Parazoarcus communis: one gene and its partner. The protein of the gene in region 2 interacts with the protein of the main gene of each other region in a pairwise test. Links are inferred from orthologs where the notes say so. Each region holds a gene or a part of one and is shown on either strand. Other genes may lie near its edges.

The links.
Region 1: the proteins of pepP (region 2) and CEW87_RS19910 interact in binary tests that used the Escherichia coli proteins (3 or more experiments, as listed by UniProt). The link is inferred for Parazoarcus communis from one-to-one orthologs.

Annotation. Positions count from the first base shown.
Region 1 is NZ_CP022188.1:4,378,960-4,386,329, reverse strand. The notes cover bases 1,963-4,857. They hold CEW87_RS19910 (aminoacyl-histidine dipeptidase), read left to right. Parts: upstream 1,963-2,619; coding sequence 2,620-4,095; downstream 4,096-4,857. Other genes in these bases: CEW87_RS19905 (DUF2760 domain-containing protein), read left to right, coding at 4,436-4,857; CEW87_RS19915 (YXWGXW repeat-containing protein), read right to left, coding at 1,963-2,341. In the rest of the region: CEW87_RS19925 (nucleoid-associated protein), read left to right, coding at 1-435; CEW87_RS22905 (hypothetical protein), read right to left, coding at 482-610; CEW87_RS19920 (S1 family peptidase), read right to left, coding at 725-1,489; more of CEW87_RS19915, read right to left, coding at 1,637-1,962; more of CEW87_RS19905, read left to right, coding at 4,858-5,014; CEW87_RS19900 (Hsp70 family protein), read left to right, coding at 5,011-6,894; CEW87_RS19895 (Hsp70 family protein), read left to right, coding at 6,896-7,370. UniProt on the Escherichia coli protein: Dipeptidase with broad substrate specificity. Requires dipeptide substrates with an unblocked N-terminus and the amino group in the alpha or beta position.
Region 2 is NZ_CP022188.1:2,652,446-2,659,755, reverse strand. The notes cover bases 4,476-7,310. They hold pepP (Xaa-Pro aminopeptidase), read left to right. Parts: upstream 4,476-5,134; coding sequence 5,135-6,487; downstream 6,488-7,310. Other genes in these bases: CEW87_RS12165 (FAD-dependent monooxygenase), read left to right, coding at 6,474-7,310; murU (N-acetylmuramate alpha-1-phosphate uridylyltransferase MurU), read left to right, coding at 4,476-5,066. In the rest of the region: CEW87_RS12190 (peptidylprolyl isomerase), read right to left, coding at 1-664; CEW87_RS12185 (LPS-assembly protein LptD), read right to left, coding at 694-3,216; CEW87_RS12180 (aminoglycoside phosphotransferase family protein), read left to right, coding at 3,340-4,359; more of murU, read left to right, coding at 4,368-4,475.

The DNA.
Region 1 (7,370 bases), 1.7 Mb from region 2 along the record:
TGCAGCGACATCGTGATTGCGCTCAAGGAAACCAAGAAGCTGGTGCTCGCGCTCAACCAGTTCGTCGAGACCGAGAGGCTCGAGGCGCCGGCGCGGGATGCGCTGCTGGAGCGCGCCCATGGCTATCTGGATGAACTGGGGGAGACGGGCGAGCCGGTTGCGCTTGACGAAATCGCACGTCAGGTGTGGCCAGAGCAGCCGGAGCGGCTGGATACGGCGCTCAATTCAGAAGCCATCAAGCTGAGCAGCGGTTTTGTGCCCGACCGCCGTGCCATTCGCCCGCTGGTACGCTTTCGCGCCAGTGGCGAACAATGGAAGCTGGAATTTGATCGCAGCGGATTGCGCTCGGGCGCGATCCAGTACGACCGCGCCTCCGATACGCTGGTGCTGTCCGGCTTGCCGGACTACCTGAAGAAGATGCTGCTGGAAGAGTAATCAGCCGGCCCGTGCAAAGCGCAGAGGCCTGCGGCGCGATACGCGCTTAACGGCCGGGAACGAGCGGCTTGACGTCCGATTCGTGTTTCTTGGCCTGCTTGGCCGCCTTCTTTTCTTTCGGGCTCAACGCGGGTTCTTTTCGCGCTTCCTTGTTGCTGTGTTGTGCCTTGCCCATGATGGTTCTCCTGATTGGCGCCTGCAGATGCAGACGCTTCTTCAGTATAGGCCGCAAGGGGCGTGGAAACCGTCGGCCTGAAAATAAGCCTGGTCATGCACTGGCCGATATGGCCTAGTTCTCTGTAAGGGTCAGCAGGATATCGGCATACCAGGCGCAGTTCAGACCCAGGGCCTCGTCCACTAGCTGGTCGCGGGAGCCGACATCGAGGCGTGCCGAATGAATGCCGAGCAGCATCCACGGTAGTTCGGTGTGTTCGTCGTCGGGGTGCTCGATGCGCATCACGACCGGGGCGCCGCTGGTGCCGCGATGGGTGCGCGCATCGGTGAGAAAGTAGCCATTGCCCTGAAAGCGCAAACCGAACGAGGACGCGATGATGGCATGGCGTACGACGGGCATGTGGCTGAGAGTGTCGTGAAAACCCAGCGGAAAACCGACCACCAGCAAGGAGGTGCCGACTTCGACCTGGTCGAAGTGCCCAAGCAGGTGCTCCGGCGTGAAGGCGTGATAGATGGCTTCTTCAGGCAGTGCCGTGCGATCGATCTCGATCACGGCAACATCGATATTGCCGGCATTGTCGAGCCCCTCGCGCCAGGTGCTCTTGCCATCGATGTAGAGCGGTATCGAGAAACCGGTCGATTCGGCGAGATTGTCTGCATCCATATGCAGCTCGATCTCGATCCGGTTCGGCTGGTGGAGGCTGGCAAGGTCGCACACGACATGCCTGCTGGTGACCACAAACAGCCGGTCATTACGTTCGAAGAAGAAGCCGCTTGCATTGGTCAGCAACTGCTGATTGAAGAAGGTGACAATCCGCGCAGAGGTCAGGAGCAGGGGTTCGATCATGTTCGGGTCGCGGTAATGAGGAAGCTGGGGCAAGATCAGACCTGAATGCGCACTGAGGCGGCCTCCGATATTGCCGTTTCTGGCATTGTGCGCTTCCGGCATGCCGGCGTCACCCCGGTGGTGACGCTGGCGCAGTGTCGTTGTGAACGCCGTCGTCCTGAGCCGGTGGCCGCCTGTGGTCTAGTTTCGACGCTCGCCGCTACCCCGTTCATCGTCTCGCGATCGCCCGGTACGAGAGTCGCTCCGGTCGCGACTGCGCTCGTTTGTCTGGGCGTCGTCACGACGGCGATCCTGCCGGTTACGCGTGTCCGGTTCGGTCTGTCGAGTTTCCTGCCGGTCCGTGCGCTGCTGGCTTCGCTCCTGCCCCCGTTCCCGCGTGTTCTGCTCACGTCCGCGGTCGCGGTCGTGTGCGCTGCGGTCCTGCTCTTGAACTGCAGCGCGCTCACGCCGTGCGTGCTCACGTTGCTCTTGCGCGGCGCGATCCCGCAGAGCTTGTTCCCGTTGCGCCTGCTCGGCGGCGCGGGCGCGCTGAGTACGTTCGCGCTCTATCGCCAGCGCCTGACGCTGCTGCAGCACCCGCGTGCGCTCGATCTCGAGCATGCGCTCCCGACGCTGGAGTTCGTAGGCATGACGGGAGGGCGGCGCCCAACGACCCGGAACCCACTCGTGGCGATGCCCGCTCCAGGTCCAGTTGCCTTCGATCCAGATATAGCCAATCGACGGCGGATAGCCTCGGTATTCGACACGAGGTGGCGGTGTGACGTAGATCGTGTCGCCACGATCGTAATAGGGCTCGGCGGGTGCGACCACACACGCGCTCACCGAAAGCGCGAGGATCAGCGGAAGGGTCCAGCGAGCTGTCTGTTTCGGAATGCGGATGTTCATGTCTGGCTGCTCCCGGTAAGGCTGAAAATACTCCGCGTCGAGTCCCGCAGCGTGAGACCGACATTAGGCCATCCTTCGCATCAGGGCTGTTACGCAAGGTAATTACTTGTAAATTGGTATGTCTTACGGAGTAACAGACCGGTGCGCCAGAGGTGGCGGACCGGTCCGGCATGCGGGACGCGATCTCGCACCGCAAACGCGTTATCCTTTTCGGGAGAACGATCTGCGCGCGGGCGACACAGTGTCGGCCGTTGTTTCGACTGAATAGGATGTACAGGATGGACCTGTCCAGGCTTGAACCGGCTGCCGTATGGCGGCATTTTTCCACGCTGTGTCGCATTCCGCGGCCCTCCCGGCATGAACAGGCGATACGGGATGAGCTTGCGGCCTGGGCGCAGGCGCGCGGGCTCGGCGTTAAGATCGATTCGACCGGTAACCTGATCCTGTCCAAGCCCGCCACGCCGGGCTATGAAAACCACCCTGGCGTGGTGCTGCAGGGCCATCTCGACATGGTGTGCCAGAAGAATGGCGGCAGCAGCCATGACTTCATGCACGATTCCATCAAGGCAGAACTGCGTGATGGCTGGCTGGTGGCCGACGACACCACGCTTGGGGCGGATAACGGCATCGGGGTCGCGCTCGCGCTGGCCGCGCTGGAATCGGACGATGTTGCGCATCCGGCGCTGGAAGTCCTGCTGACGCTCGACGAGGAATCGGGCATGAGCGGCGCCCACGGGCTGAAGCCGGATGCCGTGCGCGGGCGTTTGCTGATCAATATCGATACTGAGGACTGGGGCGAGTTCTATCTTGGCTGCGCGGGTGGCGCGGACGTGGTGATCGAAGCCGCGCTTGAGTCGGAGCCAGTGGCTATGAGACATCAGGCGGTGCGTGTTGTGGTGGATGGCCTGCGCGGCGGGCACTCGGGCGTGGATATCCATCTGCAGCGTGGCAATGCTATCAAGCTGCTGCTGCGGGTGCTGCAGACGCTGGCTGCAGCCGGGGTGGACTACCGGGTGGCGACGCTGGAGGGCGGCACTGCGCGCAATGCCCTTGCGCGAGAAGCGCAGGCCTTGATCGTGCTGGCGGACGGCGGTGCCGAGGCACTGCAGGCTGCGCTGGCACGTGCCCGCGACGACATTGCCGAAGAGCTGGGCGGGGTGGATGACGGGTTTCGTCTGCGCCTGCTGCCGGAACCGGGTGTGCCGTCGCGGGTGCTCAGCGACGACGCCGGCCGGCGTGTGCTGGCTGCCCTGCATGTGGCGCCGCACGGGGTGAGGCGCATGAGCCAACGGGTGCCCGGCGTGGTCGAAACCTCAAGCAATCTCGGTGTGCTGCGTGTGGATGCAGCGCGTATCCACGCCACGCTGATGGTGCGCTCCTTGCTCGACGCCGGCACTCGGGAACTGGCGGCCGAGATCGTCAGCCTGTTTTCCCTCGCCGGCATGGCTGCCAGCGTGCGCGAGCCCTATCCCGGGTGGGCGCCCAACCCGGATTCCGGCCTGCTCGCCTTGTTCCAGACGGTGTATCGACGCGAGTTCGGCGGTGAAGCTGCGGTGAAGGTGATTCATGCGGGTCTGGAGTGCGGCATCCTGACCGCGATCTGGCCGGACATGGACATGATCTCCTTCGGGCCGAACATACGCGGTGCGCACGCACCTGGCGAGCGGGTCGAGGTGGCCAGCGTGGAGCAGGCCTGGCGCTTGCTGGTGGCTGTGCTGGCGTCGATTCCGCCGAATATTCCTTCCCGGGGGTGACCGGCCCGGACTGATCCCGCGATTCGCTGCCTGCGCCCGGGTGAATGCGAAGTCCCGGACGGCCGAATGGGCTCTGCGTACGTGACGCGATGCAAGCCGCGTATTCACGCCGTATGCGTCGTGCGAGCTGCGCTGGGTGCGACATCTGCGGTCTGAACTTGATGGTATCGACGTCCGGCAGATCGGGCGGGGCGCTGGCAGATGGCTGCGGATGGGTTATATTGCGGTGCAAAATACCGGTCGGAATCGACGCCCGCGCACCCGGCGCGAGGACGCAGTGTGCCTCCGCAACTGCGATTCGACGATCCGCCAGCTCACCCCATGATCCAGGAGCGCCCGCATGACTGACTCAAACCCCTCATTGCTCGGCCGTATTTCGCTCGCCTTCGGCACCTTTTTCGCGATTATCGGCAATGCCGAACTGGCCGCAGGCATTCGCCGCCTGCGCGCAGGCGCACCCGAACCGAAGCCTGCACCGGCTGCCGAGCATGAACCGGCAGCCGCGGTTGTCGCACCCGCTGTCAGCACCTTGCATCAGGCGTCGCCCGAGTCGGCGCTGCAACTGCTCGGCCTGCTGCAGCGCGAGGCGCGTCTGGTCGATTTCGTCGAGGAAGACATTGCCGCCTACTCCGATGCCGACATCGGTGCGGCCGCACGTCTGGTGCATGAAGGTTGTCGCAAGACCCTGCGCGAGCACTTCAGCCTGCAGCCGGTGCGTGCTGAAAGCGAAGGTGAGCGCGTCACCCTGGCCGCCGGCTTCGACGCTGCGGCGATTCGATTGAGCGGAAACGTCGTCGGCCAGCCGCCCTTCAGCGGGCAACTGACCCATCGCGGCTGGCGTGTCAGCGATACCCGTCTGCCAAGTCTGTCCGATAGTCATGACCCCTCCATCATCGCCCCGGCGGAGGTCGAGCTATGAGTGACAACACTGAAGCGGTCAGTGGCGCTGCGGAAACCGCGCCACGCTATACGATCGGCATCGACCTTGGCACCACTCACTGCGCGCTGTCGTACGTCGACACCGCGACCAGTGACGGCGAGGCGGCCGCGCTGGAGGTTTTCTCCGTGCCGCAGCTGACGGGGCCGGGCGCAGTCGAGGCCATGCCGCTGTTGCCGTCCTTCGTCTATCTGCCGCATGCCAGCGAACTCGCGCCGGGCGATCTCGCCCTGCCATGGACCGCGGATCAGGATTTCGCCGTGGGCGCCTTTGCGCGTGCGCGTGGCGCGGGTACCCCGATCCGCATGGTGGCGAGCGCGAAGAGCTGGCTGTGTCATCCCGGCGTTGACCGGCGCGGGCCCATTCTGCCCGCCGATGCGCCCGAAGAGGTCGCGCGCATCTCGCCCTTCGACGCGTCGGTACGCTACCTCGAGCACCTGCGCGAGGCCTGGAATGCTGCGCACCCCGAGGCGCCGTTTGCCGAGCAGGATGTCACCGTCACCATTCCGGCATCCTTCGATCCGGTGGCGCGCGAACTCACCGCCGAGGCTGCAGCCGCTGCCGGCTACACCCGTCTGACCCTGCTCGAAGAACCGCAGGCTGCGCTCTACAGCTGGATTCAGAGCAGCGGCGGCGGCTGGCGCAAGGACGTGAAGCTGGGTGACATCATCCTGGTGGTCGATATCGGCGGGGGCACGACCGACCTGTCGCTGATCGCCGTGGTTGAGCGTGACGGTAACCTGGAACCGCACCGTGTGGCAGTGGGCGACCACATCCTGCTGGGCGGCGACAACATGGATCTGGCACTCGCCTATGGCGTGGTGCGCAAGCTGGCCGAGCAGGGAACGCGGCTCGACGCATGGCAGACCCGGGCACTTGCGCACGCCTGCCGCGGGGCCAAGGAAAAGCTGCTGGCCGAGCCGGAAGACGACGCGGTTGCGCTGGTGGTGCCTAGCCGCGGCGCCAAGCTGATTGGCGGTTCGGTCCGCACCGAGCTGACCCGCAGCGAACTCGATGCCGTGCTGCTCAATGGCTTCTTCCCCCAGGTGTCAGTGTCCGAGCATCCTCAGGTCCGTGCGCGTGCAGCGCTCACGCAACTGGGCCTGCCCTATGCGCAGGATGCCGCCATCACCCGGCATCTGGCCGCTTTCCTGACCCGCCAGCGTGAGGCCACGGCGGCGCTTGAGGGCTTCGACACGGCGCAGCCTCACGACGCGAGCTTTCTGCATCCCACCGCGGTGCTGTTCAACGGCGGTGTGTTGAAGTCCGGCCTGCTTGCCGACCGTCTGCTGGCCACGCTCGAATCCTGGCTGACGGCCGAAGGTGCGCCGCCGGCACGGCTGCTCGGCGGCGCCGATCTCGATCTCGCGGTTGCGCGCGGTGCGGCCTACTACGGTTACGTGCGTCGCGGCCGCGGTGTGAGGATTCGCGGCGGTACGGCGCGGGCCTACTACGTGGCGGTCGAGTCGAGCATGCCTGCCGTACCCGGCATGGAGCCGCCGATCGAGGCCCTGTGCCTCGCGCCATTCGGCATGGAGGAGGGTACCGAGGCTGCGCTGCCGGCTCAGGAGTTCGGGCTGGTGGTGGGCGAACCGGTGCGGTTCCGTTTCTTCGGTTCGTCGGTGCGACGCACGGATCAGGTTGGCACGCTGCTCGACATGTGGTCGGTCGATGAATTGCAGGAACTCGACGAGATCGAGGCCACCCTGCCTGCCGAAGGCCGCGCTGCAGGCGAGATCGTGCGGGTGAGGCTGCATGCACGGGTCACCGAAGCCGGTACGCTGGAGCTGGAGGCCTTGCCGGTCGATGGCGAGCAGCGCTGGAAGGTCGAGTTTGAGGTGCGTGCGGAGGCGTCCGCCTGAAGTGAGCACGCGTTCCAGCGATGTCGGTGCCGGGCGGTCGATGCGTTACCGCGTCGGTATCGACCTCGGCACCAGCAATACGGTCGTCGCCTACGCGGCGCCGGGCAGTGACGAGATTCAGCTGCTGTCCATCAACCAGCTCGTGGCGCCGGGTGCGGTGGCCGGGCGGCCGATGCTGCCCTCCTTGCGCTATCACCCCGCAAAGGGGGAGCTGGCGGCGGGAGACACTGCCTTGCCATGGGCAGCGCCCGATCTCGCCGGTGTCGAGCAGGCGGTGCTCGGCGCCCTCGCGCGCGATCTCGGGGCGCAGGTGCCGGGGCGGGTGGTGTCCAGCGCCAAGAGCTGGCTGTCGCACGGCGCAGTCGATCGGCTCGCGCCCATCCTGCCGTGGGGCGCGGGCGATGATGTGGCCAAGGTGTCGCCGCTGGCGGCGAGTGCGAGCTATCTTGCGCATGTGCGTGCGGCGTGGCTGCAGC
Region 2 (7,310 bases):
GGGCAAAATCCTCGCCCGAACGTAGCCGCGCCATCACCTTCTCCGCACGCTCGCGCAGCCGGGCGATCTGCTCCGGGCTGGCACTTTCGGGCGCGCGCAACAGGATGTGCGCGAGCTGGAATTCGATGCCGGAGAAGGCATCCGGATTGTTGGTCAGGAAATTCTCGATTTCCGCATCGGTTACGACAACCTTGTTGTCGACCTCGCGCTCGCGCAAGCGAGTCAGCACGATCTCGGTACGGATCTCGTTGCGAAACCGGCTCCAGCTCACGCCATCGCGTTCAAGCGCAGCACGCAGTTCGGTCGCAGAGAGCTTGTTGTTCTCGGCAATCCGGGCAATAGCGCGCTCAAGCATGCCGTCGTCGACACGCAGCGAGGTTTCACGCGCAAGTTGCAACTGCGCACGCTCGACGATGAGCCGCTCCAGCAACTGGCGCTCGAGCACCTCAGCAGGCGGCAACTGACCGCCCTGACGCTGAAGCTGGCGCGTCGCCTGCGCAACACGCTCACGCAGTTGCAGGGCGGTAATCACCTCATTGTTGACAACGGCGACGATACGATCGACTTCGATCGCCTTGACAGCGGCATGGGCCGGCAATGCGAGTGCAGCACAAGACAGGCCGACGGCCACCAGGGCACGGGAACGGGACAGGAATCGGTTCATGGTTTCTCTATGAAATGGGCCGCAGACGGTCATTCGACGCCGAAGACACGGTTACCGCCGGACTCGTTGATCTTGCCATAGCCCGGCACACTGCGTTTGATCAGGTTGACCGGACTGGTGCCGATGCTGGCAAGGTCGTTGAGTTCGAGTTGAATGAAGACTGACTTGGTCACATCGTTGGCATCAGTCGCGAAGCGGTGCATCGCCACCCGCACGACCCAGCAGCCGCCATCGTACTCAATGCCGCCAATCGCTTCGGTCAGACGATCTTCCTTGAGCGAATGCGTCAGGCGGGTCACACCGTACCAGCGCCCGCCAAGCGGCCACTGGCCGGAGATATCGAGGTCACGCAAGGTGTCCTTCGTATAGCGGTAGCTCAGGTTCAAGGTCTTGGCAAAGCCGGGCTGGTAACGCAGCGTGGTGTTGAAGCGCTCGGTACGGTCGTCACGCGGGTTGTACTGCCACAGGGACTCGAGGGTGGCGTCGGTCGCAATCCTGCCACTGAAACCGGCAAGGACGTCGGCCCGTTTACTGGTACGCGCGGTTTCGTTCTCAACCAGCGTTCCGCTCTCGTCGTAGTAGTTGCTCGTGACGCGCTGATCTTCGAAGTAATAGCGCTGACCAAGCAGGAACTTCATCCACTCCTCACCGGTTTCGGGATTGATCAATCGCGAGGTCACCGCTGCAGTCAGCTGGTTGGCGTTGGCAATACGGTCACTACCGGAGTAGAGGTTCTCGGAAAAGATCTGCGCAAAGCCAAAGTCGTAGCTACTGGTGTCAAACAGCGGAATATCGTCCTGATAACGGTAGGCCGTCTTCAGGTAGTAGAGCCTCGGCTCCAGCGTCTGGATGACATCGCGACCAAAGAAATTGGCTTCACGCTCGAACGTCATGCCCGAGTCGATCGAGAAAATGGGAATCGAGCGGGTAATTGAATCCCGCAGCGTTGCCGTCGGATCACGGTCTATGTTGTAGCTGGTGTAATGCACGCCGATTTTCGGCGTGATGTAGTAGCCCGAGCGCTCGATCGGCAGCGACAGCTGTGGATACGCCACGAAACGGGTAGCGTCGGGGTTGTCCTCGTCCGGGTGTGAAAAATTGACGAACTCGCTGTTCCACGCAAGATTCAGCCCCCCTGGGAGATCAGGCCGCGATGCATTGAGCTGCAACTGCGGCAATCTGCGATACGGCGTGGTGACCGTTTCATCCGGATCGGGGTTCAGGGTCTGATAACTCTGGACCAGCGCGGACGCACTCCACCACTCGCTGCCGGTGTAGATCAGACGCCCTTCACGCAGCAGGTTCACTTTGGAGGCGATCGAGATGTTGGAGCTCAGGTCCTCGAAGTAATCGTCATCGGAAACCCCGTTCAGGTCGAGCGAGCCATACAGTGTCGGTGTAATCCATTGCTGGTGCTGAAGCGAGCCGAGCGTGCGCTCTTCGCCAGTCTTGTTGTCGCGCGACAACCATTCGGCACTCACATCACCGCGGTAGGTTTCACCCATGTAGCGGACTTCACCACCAAGCTGAAGTCCACGCTGACTCATCCAGCGCGGTGTGATCGTCGCATCGTAGTTGGGCGCGATATTCCAGTAGTACGGCACGGCAAGGTCGAAACCGGTGGTGTTCGAGTAACCGATGGTCGGTGGCAGCACACCCGACTGCCGCTGCCCTGCCAGGGGAAACTCCGCCCACGGCATCCAGAACAGCGGTACGCCCTGAAACACGACGGTGCTGTCACGTGCCACGCCCAGGTCGCGATCGTAGTCCAGCGACATGTCCCCGGCCTTGATGTACCAGTCCGGATCGTCGACGCTACAGGTAGACCAGGTGGCATTTTCGGCGCGGTACTGGTTCTCGCCTTCAAAGTAGAGGACGCTCGCGCGCCCGCCACCGTTAACCTCGCGCGGCGGGTCACCCTGCTCCAGCGGCTCGCGGGTTCGAACGATCGAGTAGCGCGGCGCATCGAAGGAGCCGGTGCGCTCACCCAGCACGATAGACGCCGACGGACCGGACATCTCGTCCCTGCCCTGGCGCAGGCGCACATTGCCTTCGGCCACGGCTTCATCGGTCGGCTCGCGATAGATCAGCTTGTCGGCTGTCAGCAACAGCTCGCCGCGCTGCAACTCGGCATCGCCATCGGCAACGAGTTCGACCGCGCGGGTGCCGCTGATACGAACCGCGCTCACCTCCGTCGCGCCCGATGCAGCCTTGGTGCTCTGCACGACGGGCTCCGGACGCGTCGGCGTAAGCGCAGCAGGCTTCGCCTTGGCGGCAGGCGCCACAGGTGCCGTTGCGCCCGCTGCCTTCACCGGTTCGCGCGTTGCCGGCATCGCCGGCTCAACCCGTTGCACGGCCTGCGGCTTCACTTCGCGCACTTCGACGCCAGTGTTTGCCGCTGCAGCCGGTTTCGAAGTCGTCGCAGCATCGGTTTTCGTGCCCCGTGCGGTTACCGGGTTACGAATCAGGTCCGGCGACACCACCAGCGCCGGCATGTCGGCAGCCATGGCAGAGCCGGACATCCAGCACAACAGTAGCGGAATCAGTCGCATCCGCGTGTTCAAACCCAAGTCTGGCAAAGCGAACCCCAGTCGGCAGAATGTGAACGACTGCCCGCACAGGCAGCCGTATTGATAAACTCGCGAATTCTACACGAACGATCGCGGAGAACCTGCTTGCCCAGACTCGCCCAACTCCAGCACTGGCTCGACGGCCAGCTTTCCGGCCGCAGCTACGAGCTCAGTCCGGCCTCGGCCGATGCCAGTTTCAGGCGCTATTTTCGCATTCGTTTCGCTGACGGCAGCCCCAGCCTGATCGTGATGGATGCACCGCCGGCACAGGAAGACTGCCACCCCTGGCTGGCCATCGCCGGGTTGTTCCGTACTGCCGGCGTACACGTCCCCGACGTCCTTGCGGAAGACCTGCAGCAGGGCTTCCTACTTCTCTCGGACCTCGGCAGCACGACCTATCTGTCTGCATTGCAGGCGCCCGGGTGCGATCAGATTCAGGCGGCCCATCTGTATGCAGACGCAATCGGCTCGCTGATTGCGATCCAGGCTGCCAGCCGGCCGGACGTCCTGCCCGAATATTCCGAAACGCTGCTCAGACGCGAACTGATGCTGTTCCCGGAATGGTATATCGGCCACCACAAGAAAATGACGCTGGACGCCAAGGACGAGGCCACGCTGATGTCCGCCTTCGACCAGATCATCGCGGCCAACCTCTCACAGCCACGGGTGTTCGTTCACCGGGACTACCATTCCCGCAATTTGATGCACATCGAGGACGGCACCAACCCGGGCGTCATCGACTTCCAGGATGCGGTCTACGGGCCGATCACCTACGACCTCGTCTCCCTGCTCAAGGACGCCTACATTCGCTGGGACGAGGACTTTGCGCTGGATATTCTCGCGCGCTACTGGGAAACGGCGCGCCAGCTCGGCCTGCCGGTACGCGAGGATTTCGGCGATTTCCATCGCGATTACGAATGGATGGGTGTCCAGCGCCACCTGAAGGTGCTCGGCATCTTTGCCCGGCTGAGCCATCGCGACGGCAAGGAGGCCTATCTCCAGGACATGCCGCTGGTAATGGAATACCTGCGCAAGGCCTGCGACCGCTATCGGGCGCTGGGCCCGCTGCTCAAGGTCATCGACAAGCTCGACCCGGTTCCGGTCCAGTACGGTTACACCTTCTGATGAAGGCAATGATCCTCGCTGCCGGCCGCGGCGAGCGCATGCGACCGCTCACCGACGACTGCCCGAAGCCGCTGCTGATGGCAGGCGGAAAGCCGCTGATCGTGTGGCATATCGAGCGCCTGCGCGACGCTGGTATCCGCGAGCTGGTCATCAACCATGCGCACCTCGGACATCAGCTCGAAGCCGCACTTGGCGATGGCAGCGCCTTGGGCGTTTCCATCGCCTGGTCCCCGGAGACCAGCGCACTCGAAACCGCCGGCGGCATCCGCAAGGCGCTTCCACTGCTCGGCGACAGCGCCTTCATCGCGGTCAATGGCGATGTGTACTGTGACGTCGATTTCACTGCCTTGCAGACGGCCGCCAAGTGCCTGGGCGCCAGCGCCGACCTTGCCCACCTCGTTCTGGTCGCCAACCCCGAGCACAACGTCGATGGCGATTTCGCGCTTGAGGCCGGACGGGTGCTTGCACAAGGGGCGCCACGGCTCACCTTCTCGGGCGTCGGCGCCTATCATCCGCAGCTCTTCGGCGAACTCGCCGCAGATGTCCCTGCCAAGCTCGCCCCGCTGCTACGCTTGGCGATGGAGGCAGGCCGGGTCAGCGGCATTGTGCATACCGGCCGGTGGATCGATGTCGGCACACCGCAGCGCCTGGAGGCGCTCGACGCCCTGCTTACCCGCGCAGCCAGGCCGACCGAAAGACCATCCTGAATCGCGCCGCACCTTTTCCCGAACCGGCGGTCGGAGTCTGGGTCGCCGACACGTGCCATAATTTCACCATGAACGCACTGACAGACCCCCTGCACCTGGACACCCTTCCCTTCCGCGCCCGTCGCGAGCGTCTGCTGGCGCGAATGGATGCAGCCGGCGGCGGCATCGCCATCCTGCCCACCGCACCGGAACGCACGCGCAACCGCGATGCGCACTACCCCTATCGCCACGACAGCTACTTCTACTACCTGAGCGGCTTCCGTGAGCCGGAAGCGGTACTGGTACTGATTGCGGGCGATGCGCCGAAGCAGATTCTTTTCTGCCGCGAGAAGAACGAAGAGCGCGAAATCTGGGATGGTTACCGCCACGGGCCGGAAGCGGCCAGTGCCCTGTTCGGCTTCGACGAAGCATGGACCATCGGCGAACTCGAAAAGCGCTTGCCCGACCTGCTCGCAAACCAGGCCGTGCTGTGGTGCGGACTGGGCTACGACAACGAGTGGGACGCGCGGATCATGACCGCACTCAACGCAGTGCGCGCCAACGCCCGTACCGGCGTCACGCCACCGCACTCGGTGCGCGACCTGCGCGCCGACCTCGACGAGATGCGCCTGATCAAGGACGCCAGCGAACTGAACACGATGCGCCGCGCCGCGAGCATTTCGGCTGCAGCCCACTGCCGCGCGATGCAGCAGACGCAACCGGGCCGCTTCGAATACGAGATCGAGGCAGAACTGCTGCATGCGTTCCGCTCGAACGGCAGCCAGGCGCCTGCCTACACCTCGATCGTCGCCAGCGGCGCGAACGCCTGTGTGCTGCATTACGTCGAGAACGAGCGCCGAATGCGCGATGGCGAACTGCTGCTGATCGATGCCGGCTGCGAACTCGACGGCTACGCCTCCGACATCACCCGCACTTTCCCGGTCAACGGTCGTTTCAGTGGCCCGCAACGGGATGTCTACGAACTGGTGCTGGCATCCCAGCATGCAGCAAAGGCAGCCATCCGACCCGGCGCACACTGGAACGAGGCCCACGAAGCCGCTGTCGAGGTACTCGCCCGCGGCATGGTTGACCTCGGCCTGCTCCGCGGCAGCTTCGACGAAGTCATGGAAAAGGGCGATTACCGCCGCTTCTACATGCATCGCACCGGGCACTGGCTGGGCATGGACGTGCACGACGCCGGCGAATACAAGCTCGCAGGCGAGTGGCGCCCACTTGAGCCTGGCATGGTGCTGACGGTCGAGCCCGGCTGCTACATCCGCCCGTCGGCCGACGTGCCCGAGGCATTCTGGAACATCGGCATCCGCATCGAGGACGACGCGGTCGTCACCGCAGATGGCTGCGAGTACATCACCGATGGCGTGCCGCGCGAAATCGATCAGATCGAAGCCCTGATGCGGGACCAGGCCGATGCAGCGGCATGACCTCCTGATCGTCGGCGCCGGCCCGGTCGGGCTGGCGCTGGCGCTGTTTCTCAAAGACGCCGGACTGGACATCATCCTGGCCGACACCCGGGCCAGAAACGCAGCCACCGAGGACCCCCGCATCCTCGCGCTGGCGCATGGAACCCGCCTCACGCTCGAACAGCTTGGCGTGTGGCAAGGCCTGCCGGCCACCCCGATCAAGACCATCCACATCTCGCAGCAGGGCAGCTTCGGTCGAGCCATGCTGCACGCAGCGGATTACGATATTCCCGCGCTGGGGCACGTCATGCCGGCCGGGGCGCTGGCTGGCGCGCTGCGACGCAAGGTGGACGAAGCCGGCATTCGGGTTCTCGACGAAACCAAAGTCAGCCATCTCGCGCCTGGCGCGGACGACGTCATCGCCAGCCTCAAAGGGCGGCACGCCGGCACGCTGTCCGTGCAACTGGCAGCCTGCGCCGAAGGCGGCATGAACGCTGGCGACGATGAAATGGTCGAGCACGACTACCACCAGCATGCACTGATTTCCCAGGTCGCCGTCTCGGGCGGCCACCGCAACACCGCCTTTGAGCGCTTCACCAGCGCAGGACCGGCAGCATTGCTGCCCTGCGCACAGGGCTTCGCAGTCGTCCATGTCGTCGCCGCCGACGCTGCCGACAGCCTGCTCGAACTCGACGACCACACCTACCTTTCCCGCCTTCAGGCCATCTTCGGCCATCGCGTAAGCCTGACCGCCGTCACTGATCGTCTGCGCTACCCGCTCGTGCTGCGCTACCGCAAAACTCCGGTCGGACAGCGCACGGTGTGGCTCGGCAACGCGGCACAG